2 regions of the Streptomyces sp. NBC_00328 genome follow, and region 1 is predicted to be linked to the other one. Evidence: riboswitches for the same ligand, from Rfam matches in the RefSeq annotation. Region 1 holds a riboswitch; the other holds the start of a gene.

Region 1 (7,424 bases):
GGAACCGGTTCACCGGTGAGCGCTTCGAGAAGGCCCTGAACGTTGTCCTGAACTCGGTCGTGTTCCGCTCCGCCGACCAGGAGCTGACCACCACCGGCACCTACATCGAGATGACCTCCCGGCTGACAGAGCCCATCCTTTTGGGCCTGGCGGTTCTGGCCGTCCGCAATCGCGTCAAACGCTGACCCCATTACCCGTCAGGGATGCGACAGGCACCCCCTGCCCCAACAGCCTGACCAATGCCTCGTCACCAGGGCATGCCGAGTTCGTCGAGTTTTGCACGGCGTTCGGGGGTGAGCTTGTCGGCTCTGCGTCGGGTGTTGTCCAACCCCCACCCAGTCGCAGACCCACGACCTCCCGGCCCTCCTCGAGCCGCTGCGTCGGATCCAGGTGCCGAGGTCTTCGCCTTGCACGATCATGTCGCCCGCCGGTACCGGCAGGGTTTTGCCGGCTCGGACGTGTGTGAGCGGCGTTTCGAGTTCGGCGACGCGCTTGGCCTCCCCAGGCTGCCGGCGGCGTCGTGGCGCCGTACGTCTGGGAGTTGCTGGTGGGGTTGGTGGTTAGGGGGTGGGGTGGGGGGTTTGTAGTTCGGTGAGGACGGTGGCTCCTCTGGTTTCGGTGAGGTCGACGGAGGCGAGGACGGAGGGGGGATGGCGAGGCTGGGCAGGATGTGCGCGGGCGCGGTCTGTGGGGGCCCGGGTGCTGCGGGGGTACCGGGTGGTGGGGGTGCAACGCCGATGAGAACGCAGCAGTCAACGTCGCGGCAGGACAGGGCGGGATTCCCCGCCCCCGGCGCTCAGCCGGTGCCGGAGGGACGACACCGCCCGAACAGCGGTCGAGCGTCCGTGAACCCCAACCCAGCCGGGTTGGAATCCCCCTCGTTTAACTGGCTGTTCTCTATCCGGCCGTGTGATCGGTGGGGTTCGAACAGGGGCCTGGTTCGGGTGAGTTGTTCTGTGTGCAGGCATGGAAGAAGGGCCTCTTGGTAGCTCGCGGATGTCGAGTCCAGCGAGAAGCAAGAGGCCCTGTTGTCGAAGTGTCGCGTGGTCACGGTTGCCGAGTCCAGTTGGTCCACTCGTGGGTGTGACTGCCTCGCCCACAGGTTCGGGAACGCGGCCGACCGGCCGGATCGCCGGCCCCGGTACGGCTCGGACATGAGCGATTCCGAGTGGGCTCTGGTGAAGGATCTGCTGCCAGTTCCGGGCTGGCTGGCAGGCCGGGGCGGCCGACCGGAGGGCTACTGCCACCGGCAGATGATCGACGCGGTGCGCTACCTCGTCGACAACGGCATCAAGTGGCGGGCGATGCCGTCCGACTTCCCGCCCTGGCCGCGTGTCTACGCCTTCTTCGCCCGCTGGCGGGACGCCGGCCTCGTGACCGAGTTGCACGAACGGCTCCGTGAGGCCGTCCGCACCAGCGAGGGCCGCGGCCCGGAACCCAGTGCCGCGGTCGTGGACTCGCAGTCGGTGAAGGCGGACGCCACCGTCGCCCACGCCTCACGCGGGTTCGACGCGGGCAAGAAGATCAACGGGCGCAAGCGGCATCTGCTCACCGACACGCTCGGACTTCTGCTGAACGTGCTGGTCACACCGGCGTCCACGACCGACCGGGACGCCGCCCGGATCCTTCTGCCCGCGGCAAAGGAGGGCTTTCGGCGGCTGACGCGGGTCTGGGCCGACGGCGGCTACACCGGCCACCTCACCGACTGGACCAGCCGGCATCTCGGGCTCGTCCTCGACGTCGTCCGCCGTCATGAGGACGTCCAAGGTTTCCAGGCACTGCCCCGCCGCTGGGTCGTCGAAAGATCCTTCGCCTGGCTCCTGCGCAGCCGGCGTCTGGTCCGGGACTACGAGCGACGCACCGACACCAGCGAAGCCGTCATCCGCTGGTCGATGATCGCACTCATGAGCCGCCGTCTGGCCGCCCGACATGATCAACCTGTTCCGACGGCGGCGTCGTGAACCTTCCCGGCTTCGCCTCCACCAGCCAGCCCCGTTCCACCAGCCTCTTCAACCGTGCTCTCGCACCCTCGACGCGTGAGACGGAGGCACTGTCCCAGCCGAGTACCACCGCTGTCCGCCGGGCACCCAACCCCTCGACTCCGGCCTCCGCCGCGGCAGCCATCACCGCCCGGTAGTCCACCGACAGATCCTCGACCCCGACCGCGTTCTCCCGATGCGGCACCGCACGGCGCGGACCCACCGGCTTCTTCCGCGACGGCCCGCCGACCACCACGGCCGGCGCTTCCTCCTCGGCCAGCGCCTCCAGATACTGCTCGAGCCCGATCACCCGACGCCTGAGGACTTCTTCGGCGTCCGCCAAGTCCGCCCGCACCCGCTCCAGTTCGGCTTCGAGCTCCTCCACCCGCACCACCGCGGCCTTCCGCCGCGCTTCCAGAACCGCCCGCATCGACGGCATCCGCCACCCCCGCAACATCTCGACCGGCAACAAGCCGAGACTTCCGCGACAGATGCCATCCCATGTCTGACCAGCGGAATCCGCACACAAGGTTCGGAAAGAGAACGACCTCTAAGAGGGGGAGGATGTCAAGTGGCCATCGTCGAGCGCAAGCGGCACGGGAACGCTGACGAGAATGGACGTCGGTCCGGAAAGGGGACGGACCGTGGCGAGTCGCTCCCCAACTGGGAAGAGAACGCTGACCGGTGTGAGCATGCTGCGTCTACTACAGTGTGGCGTGGGCCGTGACTGGCGCTGAGGTGGAGCACCACCGGGGAGCGGTCTGACGAGACGTCGTTGCCGTGCGCCTGGGCGAGTGGTCAGCAACGCCTGGAGGCAACGATGTCCGCGACTCGGACGGCCCAGCTCATGGACGGCACCAACCTCGCCGAACGCATCATCGAAGAGGCTGCTGTCAAGGCGGCAGAGATCTCACGGCGTGGGGGAACCAGCCCCTGTCTCGCGACGGTGCTGGTGGGGGAGGACCCCGCGTCGGCCACCTACGTCCGCATGAAACGGGCGCGGTGCGCGAAGGCGGGCATCCAGTCCCGGCACATCGCTTTGCCCGCCACCACCACGACCGCCGAACTGATCGACACCCTCGCCGGCCTGTCCGGCGATCCGGACGTGCACGGCATCCTGCTCCAGCACCCTTGCGGCCCACACATCGACGAGCGAGCGGCGTTCGAGGCCATCGCCCCGGAGAAGGATGTCGACGGGGTCACCATGCATTCGTTCGCCGCGATGAGCTTCGCGCTGCCGGGCTTTATGTCCTGCACTCCAGGCGGAATCATGCGACTGCTGGAGGCGTACGACGTCGACCTCGCCGGCAAGCACGCCGTCGTGGTGGGCCGCAGCCCGATTCTTGGCAAGCCGGCCGGGATGCTCCTGCTCGCCAAGAACGCAACGGTGACGTACTGCCACTCCCGCACAGCGGACCTGTCGGCGATCGTCCGGGAAGCAGACGTCGTGGTAGCGGCCGTGGGACGGCCCCGGTTGATCCGGGGTGAGGACATCAAGCCCGGCGCGGTGGTGATCGACGCCGGATACAACCCGGGCAACGTCGGCGACGTGGACTTCGACACCGCCCGCACCCGCGCCTGTCTGATCACTCCGGTGCCCGGCGGCGTCGGGCCGATGACCATCGCCGTCCTGCTGGCGCAGACCGTGGACGCCGCCGCGAACCAGCTCGGAATCCAGCACCGATGACCTCCTGACCAGCAGCCCCTTGGCACCAGGCCAGAAGGGTCCCGCTCGGAATGGAAGACCTCGTAATCGGGCTGGCTGACAGTTCGTTCTGACAGCGGCTCGCCACCCGTGAGGGCGGTGAGCCGCCGAGGACGCGGATCCGCCGAGTGTCAGCCGGCCTAGGCGGGTGCCTCGGCTCGTGCCCGGTGCGGGCAGGGGCTGCTGAGCACTACTACGACCCGGAGGCAAGAGAGTTCAACTTCTCCGCGAAGCCGATCCCGGGCGACGACAACCAGACGGGGCGGCAACATCCTGAAGAGCTTCTACGCCAAGAACCGCATCATCGACGGAATGGATGACGGCTTCATCGTGAAGATCGCCACCTGACCTGACCTGACCTGACCTGACCTGACCTGCGCTGCGGCGGGAGCGACCCTGGCACCGGCCGCTCCCGCTGCAGCCGGTTCACGATTCGGCGGGCCAGAACTGCACGAGGTAGCGCTCCACACCGTGGCCGGTGCCCTCGCCTTCCGACAGGGCTGCGGCCTCGGCCCGGCCCGCACAGTGGACCCGGACGCGCCACGAACCGCCCGAATCCGCCAGCGTGATCAGGTCGTCCATCCGGCCCGTGTGCATGGACCACACGGCTACCTGACCACTGGCCGACTCGAAGTCGGCCTCGGCCACCTCATCCCAGTCGGCCCGTTCCTGCTGGGGCGGAGGCCCGTCCCACACTTCGACGCCGACCACGGCGGTATGGGTATGGCCACCGCTGGTGATGTCCAGACGTCCCGGGTGAGTGCTGAGGAACGCACGCCGGTTGAAGTCGTCCGGGAAGGGGACCGGCAGATCCGCGTCGCCGGACTCCTGCAACCCGAAGGCGTGAAAGCCCACGTAGGCATCCACATCCTGCTGCCGCACAAGCTCTGCCATGAGCGCCCCCTCGACATCACACACGGCCGGCCATCCCCGAGATCGTAGGCCCGTGCCATCCCTTGTTCTCGCAGGGAATCCCGGCCTTCAGGTCGGACGGGAATGCGATCCTCGGTCTGGAGGCGCGAAGCGCCGGAGATCACTGCGCTTGTGTGGTGACGGTCATGCCGGGCGCTTCTGGTTCCCGATGTGGTGACAAACGCCAAGACAGTAGGATCAAGTCAGCCTGACCGGAGGGGGTGGGCTGGATGATCCGTGCGTACAAGTTCCTGCTGCGGCCCACCGTCCGTCAGGCCCAGGCGCTCGCCGAGATGCTGCGCGATCACTGCTCTCTCTACAACGGGGCCTTACAGGAACGCCGTGACGCCTGGCGGCACGTCTCGAAGAGCACCGTCAAGTACGGGATGCAGTCCGCGCAGCTCAAGGAGATCCGGCGTTCGACCCTGAACGTCAGGGCCGCTGGTCGTTCAGCTCGCAGCAGGCGACGTTGCGCCGCCTGGACAAGGCGATGCAGGCGTTCTTCCGGCGGGTCAAGTCCGGAGAGATCCCGGGGTACCCGCGTTTTCGCGGGGTGAACTGGTTCGACACGGTGGACTTTCCGAAGGACGGGGACGGCTGCCGGTGGAACTCCACTCCGCATGACCCGGTCACCCGCGTCCGCCTCCAGGGCATCGGCCACGTCAAGGTCAACCAGCACCGCCCGGTGCCCGGCAGGGTCAAGACCGTCTCGGTCAAGCGTGAGGGCCGTAAGTGGTTCGTCGTGCTCAGCGTCGAACAAGACCAGCCGGAGCCACTGCCCGCGACCGGCAGCGTGGTCGGGATCGACCTGGGCATCGCGAACTTCCTCGCCGACTCGAACGGCGCCTTCGTGGCCAACCCGCGCCACGGCCGCCGCGCGGCCGCCAAGCTCGAAGCTGCGCAGCAGGCCCTGTCCCGGTTCCCCCGCTGCAAGGCCGGGAACCGCACCGGCAACCACCGGCGCGCGGTGGACAAGGTCGCCCAGCTCCACGGCAAGGTGCGCCGCCAGCGCCTCGACCACGCACACAAGACCGCGCTCGACCTGGTCCGCGCATACGACGTCATCGCGCACGAAGACCTCAAGATCCGCAACATGAGCAAGGCCCCCGCCCCGAAGCCCGACCCCGACCGGCCGGGCACCTTCCTGCCCAACGGGGCGGCCGCCAAAGCCGGGCTCAACAAGTCGATCAACGATGCCGGATGGGGGGTGTTCTTGACGATTCTGCACGCCAAGGCTGAAAGCGCCGGACGGGAAGTGATCGCCGTGGACCCCCGCGACACCTCCCGCACCTGCCCCCACTGCGGGCACACCGCCAAGGAGAACCGGCCCACACAGGAGAAGTTCCACTGCGTCGCCTGCGGACATATAGCGCACGCCGACACAGTGGGAGCACTCAACGTTCTACGGGCCGGGCTGGTCCGTCGCAACGCCAACCCGGCGTAACGAGAAGCCTCCGGCTTCAGCCGGGGGAGGAGTCACCGGGAGTCCTGTGACCGGGGCGCGTCCGGTATCGGCTCGCCCTCTGCCGGGGCTATGTCGCCGCTGCAGTTCGCCTGGCTGCAGGTGAACTGGATCGGTCGTGATCCATCTGAGAGCTCGCCGGGGGTTGGGCTGTGTTGCCGCAAGGATGATCACGCGGCGTCCCTCGCCGGGGCCGGTGTCCCCGGGACACGTCACAGCGCGAACACCGGGACCCCGGGGGTACGGGTCACACCGCACACCCCCCGTGCCCACGAGGGCGCCGCGGACGGCGGCGCGAGGGCCGGCCCGATCAGCGGCATGACGGCCGCCAGCATCTCCGCCTCGCTCGCGGTCCCGTCCACGACCAGATCGGCCGCTGCCCGGGAGGGCGCGACATGGGCTGCGTGGCGGTCCCTGCCGGTCTGCAGATAGTTGCGCAGGGACAGCCGGGGGTCCTGCCGCTGCACCTCGATCTTCCGGAGGATCTTGCGGGCCAGGCGTATGTCGTCGGGGGTGTCGACGTACACCCGCCACGCCGCCCGCCGGACCACGGACGGCAGTGACAGCGCGAACAGGCCCTCGACCACCACCAGCAGCACGCCGGGGCGCAGCAGCGCCGCGTCGATGGCGTGTGCCACCGCTGTCTCGTCGATCGACCCCGGATGGTTCCAGTCGAGGACGGCGTGCCCGTCGGCACTGACCGTCCACACACCCATCAGGGGGTCGTGCGCGGGCACGTAGTAGTCGTCCAGATGGACCAGCGCCACGCTCTCGGGACACTGTAGCGACAGGGCTTCGGCAAGGGTGGACTTGCCGGATGCGGTGCCGCCTGCGACCGCCAGTACACCCGTCATACGGGCGCTCCTCATGTGCTCAAAGGGGATAGACGAAGCGGCCGGACAAGCCGGGTGCAGGGAATGTACGGCGGCGTGATCGCCTATGGCAAGCAGGGAAACGCGGCCCGGTTCAGCGGAGACCCGGGGCCGCGACCTTCGGTCGAGCTGCGCACCGGTCTCGGCGATGCCGCGGACCTTCAGCGCGGCGTAACGGCCCTTGGGCGCGGGCGTGACGTCAACGCGCGGGAACGAGTAGTTATGCACCTGACCGACGTCTGCTCACCACGGCGGCCGCCGTCACCGCCCTCCTCGCGACCACCCTGTCCGCTGCTGCGCCGACCGCTGCCGCTTTCGCACCGTGCACATCGACATGGCCGGCCGTCCAGAAGGTGGCCGTGCGCAAGCAGGCGTGGAACGAGGGACCGGTCGCGACGACACGTTCGCCGATCGTGCGCTACCTGCGCCGGGGCGAGCGGGTGCGGTCGTGCATCGTCACCGTCGGCCGGGACTCGTCGCAGTACCACGAGTGC
Region 2 (7,424 bases), 9.3 Mb from region 1:
CACCGGGGGGAGGACGTGACCTCGTTCATCCGTTCCCACCCCCGCCTGCGAGAAGGCGGTGCGCTCAGCGACGTGGAGGCGCGGGAGGTCGAACTGTACGCACGGGCGCTTGAGCTCAAACGACTGAACGAGGAACTGCGCCAAGCCCACGCCCGGGAACGCCAGGTCGCTCTCACCTTGCAGGAGGCCATGCTCCACTCGCCACATCTGGCCCGGCACCGGGACACCGCGGTGCGCTACCTGCCCGCCGCCGGGTCGCTGAACGTGTGCGGCGACTGGTACGACGTGGTCGACCTGCCGGAGGACAGATTCGCCGTGGCGGTCGGCGACGTCGTCGGCCACGGCCTGGAGGCCGCCGCCGTCATGGGCATGCTCCGCAGCGCGTTGTCCGTGGTCGTCCGGGCCGTCGAACGGCCCGCGAGGGCCCTGGACGTCCTGGGCCTGTACGCACGCGACGTGGGGGGTGCGCTGGCCACCACTGTCGTCCAAGCCGTCGTCGACACCCGCGCTCGCCGCATCATGTACAGCAGCGCCGGCCACCCGCCCCCCATCCTGGTCCACCCGGACGGCACCTTCGACCTTCTCGACCGGGCCACCGACCCTCCGCTGGGAGCCCGCACCAAACACGTCCCCCACCCCCAGGCTGACCTGCCCTACACCCGCGGCGACACCTTCGTCCTCTACACCGACGGCCTCATCGAACGCCGCGGCGAGGACATCGACGCCAGCCTGCAACGCCTCACCGACGCGCTCGCCCGCCATGCCCGCCAGGAACCCGAACGCCTTGCCGACGCCCTGCTCGCGGACCTCGGCGTCAGCAGCGGCGCCCGCGACGACGTCGCCCTGATCGTCATCCGACTATGACCCGCGCGCCACCAGCGGACGCGCCACAGGTTGCGCATCCCGCCACGGAGCGAGGCCGTCCCGGCGCAGCGCGCTGCGCTCCTTGCGTCTTTGGACCACGTCGACCGCGACCGGGTCCTCACCTCTCGGTGGGCTGTCGGCCCGGGGAGGGGGTGTGCTGGGTTTCGTGGTCGGTGCCCAGGATGCCGTGTTGCTTGCGCGCGGCATGGACGCCCCGGCGGGCTGGGAGTGGTGCATGCGAACGGGTGCCCCGGTTCCCCTTGTGGTGCTCTGCTGGTGCGGCCTTGACGCCGTGCTGGCGTGCTGTCGGGGGGCTGGTCGGTGCGCGGGGTGGGGGAGCTGCTGGTGGGGGAGTTGGTGGTGTGTTTCGGCGCGGGGTGCTGGTGCTGGTGCTGGTGGGGTTGGTGGTTAGGGGGTGGGGTGGGGGGTTTGTAGTTCGGTGAGGACGGTGGCTCCTCTGGTTTCGGTGAGGTCGACGGAGGCGAGGACGGAGGGGATGGCGAGGCTGGGCAGGATGTGCGCGGGCGCGGTCTGTGGGGGCCCGGGTGCTGTGGGGGTACCGGGTGGTGGGGGTGCAACGCCGATGAGAACGCAGCAGTCAACGTCGCGGCAGGACAGGGCGGGATTCCCCGCCCCCGGCGCTCAGCCGGTGCCGGAGGGACGACACCGCCCGAACAGCGGTCGAGCGTCCGTGAACCCCAACCCAGCCGGGTTGGAATCCCCCTCGTTTAAGAGGGGGAGGATGTCAAGTGGCCATCGTCGAGCGCAAGCGGCACGGGAACGCTGACGAGAATGGACGTCGGTCCGGAAAGGGGACGGACCGTGGCGAGTCGCTCCCCAACTGGGAAGAGAACGCTGACCGGTGTGAGCATGCTGCGTCTACTACAGTGTGGCGTGGGCCGTGACTGGCGCTGAGGTGGAGCACCACCGGGGAGCGGTCTGACGAGACGTCGTTGCCGTGCGCCTGGGCGAGTGGTCAGCAACGCCTGGAGGCAACGATGTCCGCGACTCGGACGGCCCAGCTCATGGACGGCACCAACCTCGCCGAACGCATCATCGAAGAGGCTGCTGTCAAGGCGGCAGAGATCTCACGGCGTGGGGGAACCAGCCCCTGTCTCGCGACGGTGCTGGTGGGGGAGGACCCCGCGTCGGCCACCTACGTCCGCATGAAACGGGCGCGGTGCGCGAAGGCGGGCATCCAGTCCCGGCACATCGCTTTGCCCGCCACCACCACGACCGCCGAACTGATCGACACCCTCGCCGGCCTGTCCGGCGATCCGGACGTGCACGGCATCCTGCTCCAGCACCCTTGCGGCCCACACATCGACGAGCGAGCGGCGTTCGAGGCCATCGCCCCGGAGAAGGATGTCGACGGGGTCACCATGCATTCGTTCGCCGCGATGAGCTTCGCGCTGCCGGGCTTTATGTCCTGCACTCCAGGCGGAATCATGCGACTGCTGGAGGCGTACGACGTCGACCTCGCCGGCAAGCACGCCGTCGTGGTGGGCCGCAGCCCGATTCTTGGCAAGCCGGCCGGGATGCTCCTGCTCGCCAAGAACGCAACGGTGACGTACTGCCACTCCCGCACAGCGGACCTGTCGGCGATCGTCCGGGAAGCAGACGTCGTGGTAGCGGCCGTGGGACGGCCCCGGTTGATCCGGGGTGAGGACATCAAGCCCGGCGCGGTGGTGATCGACGCCGGATACAACCCGGGCAACGTCGGCGACGTGGACTTCGACACCGCCCGCACCCGCGCCTGTCTGATCACTCCGGTGCCCGGCGGCGTCGGGCCGATGACCATCGCCGTCCTGCTGGCGCAGACCGTGGACGCCGCCGCGAACCAGCTCGGAATCCAGCACCGATGACCTCCTGACCAGCAGCCCCTTGGCACCAGGCCAGAAGGGTCCCGCTCGGAATGGAAGACCTCGTAATCGGGCTGGCTGACAGTTCGTTCTGACAGCGGCTCGCCACCCGTGAGGGCGGTGAGCCGCCGAGGACGCGGATCCGCCGAGTGTCAGCCGGCCTAGGCGGGTGCCTCGGCTCGTGCCCGGTGCGGGCAGGGGCTGCTGAGCACTACTACGACCCGGAGGCAAGAGAGTTCAACTTCTCCGCGAAGCCGATCCCGGGCGACGACAACCAGACGGGGCGGCAACATCCTGAAGAGCTTCTACGCCAAGAACCGCATCATCGACGGAATGGATGACGGCTTCATCGTGAAGATCGCCACCTGACCTGACCTGACCTGACCTGACCTGACCTGCGCTGCGGCGGGAGCGACCCTGGCACCGGCCGCTCCCGCTGCAGCCGGTTCACGATTCGGCGGGCCAGAACTGCACGAGGTAGCGCTCCACACCGTGGCCGGTGCCCTCGCCTTCCGACAGGGCTGCGGCCTCGGCCCGGCCCGCACAGTGGACCCGGACGCGCCACGAACCGCCCGAATCCGCCAGCGTGATCAGGTCGTCCATCCGGCCCGTGTGCATGGACCACACGGCTACCTGACCACTGGCCGACTCGAAGTCGGCCTCGGCCACCTCATCCCAGTCGGCCCGTTCCTGCTGGGGCGGAGGCCCGTCCCACACTTCGACGCCGACCACGGCGGTATGGGTATGGCCACCGCTGGTGATGTCCAGACGTCCCGGGTGAGTGCTGAGGAACGCACGCCGGTTGAAGTCGTCCGGGAAGGGGACCGGCAGATCCGCGTCGCCGGACTCCTGCAACCCGAAGGCGTGAAAGCCCACGTAGGCATCCACATCCTGCTGCCGCACAAGCTCTGCCATGAGCGCCCCCTCGACATCACACACGGCCGGCCATCCCCGAGATCGTAGGCCCGTGCCATCCCTTGTTCTCGCAGGGAATCCCGGCCTTCAGGTCGGACGGGAATGCGATCCTCGGTCTGGAGGCGCGAAGCGCCGGAGATCACTGCGCTTGTGTGGTGACGGTCATGCCGGGCGCTTCTGGTTCCCGATGTGGTGACAAACGCCAAGACAGTAGGATCAAGTCAGCCTGACCGGAGGGGGTGGGCTGGATGATCCGTGCGTACAAGTTCCTGCTGCGGCCCACCGTCCGTCAGGCCCAGGCGCTCGCCGAGATGCTGCGCGATCACTGCTCTCTCTACAACGGGGCCTTACAGGAACGCCGTGACGCCTGGCGGCACGTCTCGAAGAGCACCGTCAAGTACGGGATGCAGTCCGCGCAGCTCAAGGAGATCCGGCGTTCGACCCTGAACGTCAGGGCCGCTGGTCGTTCAGCTCGCAGCAGGCGACGTTGCGCCGCCTGGACAAGGCGATGCAGGCGTTCTTCCGGCGGGTCAAGTCCGGAGAGATCCCGGGGTACCCGCGTTTTCGCGGGGTGAACTGGTTCGACACGGTGGACTTTCCGAAGGACGGGGACGGCTGCCGGTGGAACTCCACTCCGCATGACCCGGTCACCCGCGTCCGCCTCCAGGGCATCGGCCACGTCAAGGTCAACCAGCACCGCCCGGTGCCCGGCAGGGTCAAGACCGTCTCGGTCAAGCGTGAGGGCCGTAAGTGGTTCGTCGTGCTCAGCGTCGAACAAGACCAGCCGGAGCCACTGCCCGCGACCGGCAGCGTGGTCGGGATCGACCTGGGCATCGCGAACTTCCTCGCCGACTCGAACGGCGCCTTCGTGGCCAACCCGCGCCACGGCCGCCGCGCGGCCGCCAAGCTCGAAGCTGCGCAGCAGGCCCTGTCCCGGTTCCCCCGCTGCAAGGCCGGGAACCGCACCGGCAACCACCGGCGCGCGGTGGACAAGGTCGCCCAGCTCCACGGCAAGGTGCGCCGCCAGCGCCTCGACCACGCACACAAGACCGCGCTCGACCTGGTCCGCGCATACGACGTCATCGCGCACGAAGACCTCAAGATCCGCAACATGAGCAAGGCCCCCGCCCCGAAGCCCGACCCCGACCGGCCGGGCACCTTCCTGCCCAACGGGGCGGCCGCCAAAGCCGGGCTCAACAAGTCGATCAACGATGCCGGATGGGGGGTGTTCTTGACGATTCTGCACGCCAAGGCTGAAAGCGCCGGACGGGAAGTGATCGCCGTGGACCCCCGCGACACCTCCCGCACCTGCCCCCACTGCGGGCACACCGCCAAGGAGAACCGGCCCACACAGGAGAAGTTCCACTGCGTCGCCTGCGGACATATAGCGCACGCCGACACAGTGGGAGCACTCAACGTTCTACGGGCCGGGCTGGTCCGTCGCAACGCCAACCCGGCGTAACGAGAAGCCTCCGGCTTCAGCCGGGGGAGGAGTCACCGGGAGTCCTGTGACCGGGGCGCGTCCGGTATCGGCTCGCCCTCTGCCGGGGCTATGTCGCCGCTGCAGTTCGCCTGGCTGCAGGTGAACTGGATCGGTCGTGATCCATCTGAGAGCTCGCCGGGGGTTGGGCTGTGTTGCCGCAAGGATGATCACGCGGCGTCCCTCGCCGGGGCCGGTGTCCCCGGGACACGTCACAGCGCGAACACCGGGACCCCGGGGGTACGGGTCACACCGCACACCCCCCGTGCCCACGAGGGCGCCGCGGACGGCGGCGCGAGGGCCGGCCCGATCAGCGGCATGACGGCCGCCAGCATCTCCGCCTCGCTCGCGGTCCCGTCCACGACCAGATCGGCCGCTGCCCGGGAGGGCGCGACATGGGCTGCGTGGCGGTCCCTGCCGGTCTGCAGATAGTTGCGCAGGGACAGCCGGGGGTCCTGCCGCTGCACCTCGATCTTCCGGAGGATCTTGCGGGCCAGGCGTATGTCGTCGGGGGTGTCGACGTACACCCGCCACGCCGCCCGCCGGACCACGGACGGCAGTGACAGCGCGAACAGGCCCTCGACCACCACCAGCAGCACGCCGGGGCGCAGCAGCGCCGCGTCGATGGCGTGTGCCACCGCTGTCTCGTCGATCGACCCCGGATGGTTCCAGTCGAGGACGGCGTGCCCGTCGGCACTGACCGTCCACACACCCATCAGGGGGTCGTGCGCGGGCACGTAGTAGTCGTCCAGATGGACCAGCGCCACGCTCTCGGGACACTGTAGCGACAGGGCTTCGGCAAGGGTGGACTTGCCGGATGCGGTGCCGCCTGCGACCGCCAGTACACCCGTCATACGGGCGCTCCTCATGTGCTCAAAGGGGATAGACGAAGCGGCCGGACAAGCCGGGTGCAGGGAATGTACGGCGGCGTGATCGCCTATGGCAAGCAGGGAAACGCGGCCCGGTTCAGCGGAGACCCGGGGCCGCGACCTTCGGTCGAGCTGCGCACCGGTCTCGGCGATGCCGCGGACCTTCAGCGCGGCGTAACGGCCCTTGGGCGCGGGCGTGACGTCAACGCGCGGGAACGAGTAGTTATGCACCTGACCGACGTCTGCTCACCACGGCGGCCGCCGTCACCGCCCTCCTCGCGACCACCCTGTCCGCTGCTGCGCCGACCGCTGCCGCTTTCGCACCGTGCACATCGACATGGCCGGCCGTCCAGAAGGTGGCCGTGCGCAAGCAGGCGTGGAACGAGGGACCGGTCGCGACGACACGTTCGCCGATCGTGCGCTACCTGCGCCGGGGCGAGCGGGTGCGGTCGTGCATCGTCACCGTCGGCCGGGACTCGTCGCAGTACCACGAGTGCGGCGGCGGAAGCCTGCGGCGGGTCGTACCCGGAGGCCAGGTACCGTCCGGATGCCTGCGCCGAGCATGAGCAGACAAGCAGACCCTGTGCACCGCGACCACGACCCGGCCCTCACACTCACCCTCGCCGTTCTGACCAGCAGCATGCTGCTGATGTCCTGCTGGATAGGCCCGCTCACCCCGTCCGTCGCCGTGGCCGTCCCCGTCGTCACCGCCTACGCAGCACCCCGCCTCGCCCACCGCCTGGCCCTCCGCCAACTGCTGCGCGACGTGCCCGGTGCGTGACACACGGCGCGCCCCGCACAGGATGTCCGGTAACGCGGAAGGGCCGTCCGTCATGGGCGGCCCTTCCGAAAGACAAATCCGGGGCCCGGGGCCCCGGATGGCACGATCAGGCAGCAGTTTCCCCGCCAGCGCCGCCGTCTATTTCAGTGCGGCCGGGACTTCTTGATCTGCTGTCACCCGGGACTGTTCGGCATCGGCATCGGCGTCGGCGTCTGCACTGTTGCCGCAGGTGCAGACCAAACCACGCACCCGGCCACGCTGCTGACCCGGTAGCTCCCTCCAGATGCCCTCCGGATCACAGTGGCCCAACACGTTGCGGGCATCGCCTTGGCCACTCAGCACTGTACGTCCCGCCCGCCTGTGTAGACGTGACGTCCGACGGTCGTCGGTGGGCAGGGTTGGATTCTCTGGGCCCGCAGGTGGACAGGTCTGCAGTGTCGTCCGGATGGGGCGTGGGGAGTCGGGGAGGTCTGGGGTGCGGTTAGAGGTGCGGGTCGAGTCCGCTGAGCGGGAACTACGTTCGCTGCAGAGTTGGTTGAGGTCGGATCCCGAAGCGCGCAGGTCCGCTGTGGTTGAGCTGCACGGCAGCGTCCCGCGGCCGGGGGAGATGGGCACGGCGCTTGACGTGCTTGAGCTGGTGACAGGCAACGGGT

Evidence for each region. A riboswitch is a leader RNA that binds a small molecule or an ion and turns the genes downstream of it on or off. The one in region 1 is predicted to bind ZMP and ZTP.
Region 2: another riboswitch for ZMP and ZTP. It lies ahead of OG485_RS01335 (bifunctional 5,10-methylenetetrahydrofolate dehydrogenase/5,10-methenyltetrahydrofolate cyclohydrolase); the one in region 1 lies ahead of OG485_RS42505 (bifunctional 5,10-methylenetetrahydrofolate dehydrogenase/5,10-methenyltetrahydrofolate cyclohydrolase).

What each region holds. Positions count from the first base shown of each region.
Region 1 is NZ_CP108013.1:9,623,804-9,631,227, forward strand. It holds gene OG485_RS42490 (hypothetical protein) at 1-185, shown strand, start outside; gene OG485_RS42495 (IS5 family transposase) at 1,155-1,961, shown strand; gene OG485_RS42500 (hypothetical protein) at 1,903-2,409, opposite strand; ZMP/ZTP riboswitch at 2,693-2,778, shown strand; gene OG485_RS42505 (bifunctional 5,10-methylenetetrahydrofolate dehydrogenase/5,10-methenyltetrahydrofolate cyclohydrolase) at 2,800-3,666, shown strand; gene OG485_RS42510 (hypothetical protein) at 4,111-4,578, opposite strand; partial or broken gene OG485_RS42515 (RNA-guided endonuclease InsQ/TnpB family protein) at 4,827-6,040, shown strand; gene OG485_RS42520 (uridine kinase family protein) at 6,271-6,912, opposite strand; gene OG485_RS42525 (hypothetical protein) at 7,290-7,424, shown strand, end outside.
Region 2 is NZ_CP108013.1:339,290-346,713, reverse strand. It holds gene OG485_RS01340 (PP2C family protein-serine/threonine phosphatase) at 1-864, shown strand, start outside; ZMP/ZTP riboswitch at 1,756-1,841, shown strand; gene OG485_RS01335 (bifunctional 5,10-methylenetetrahydrofolate dehydrogenase/5,10-methenyltetrahydrofolate cyclohydrolase) at 1,863-2,729, shown strand; gene OG485_RS01330 (hypothetical protein) at 3,174-3,641, opposite strand; partial or broken gene OG485_RS01325 (RNA-guided endonuclease InsQ/TnpB family protein) at 3,890-5,103, shown strand; gene OG485_RS01320 (uridine kinase family protein) at 5,334-5,975, opposite strand; gene OG485_RS01315 (hypothetical protein) at 6,353-6,556, shown strand; gene OG485_RS01310 (hypothetical protein) at 6,553-6,771, shown strand; gene OG485_RS01305 (effector-associated constant component EACC1) at 7,055-7,424, shown strand, end outside.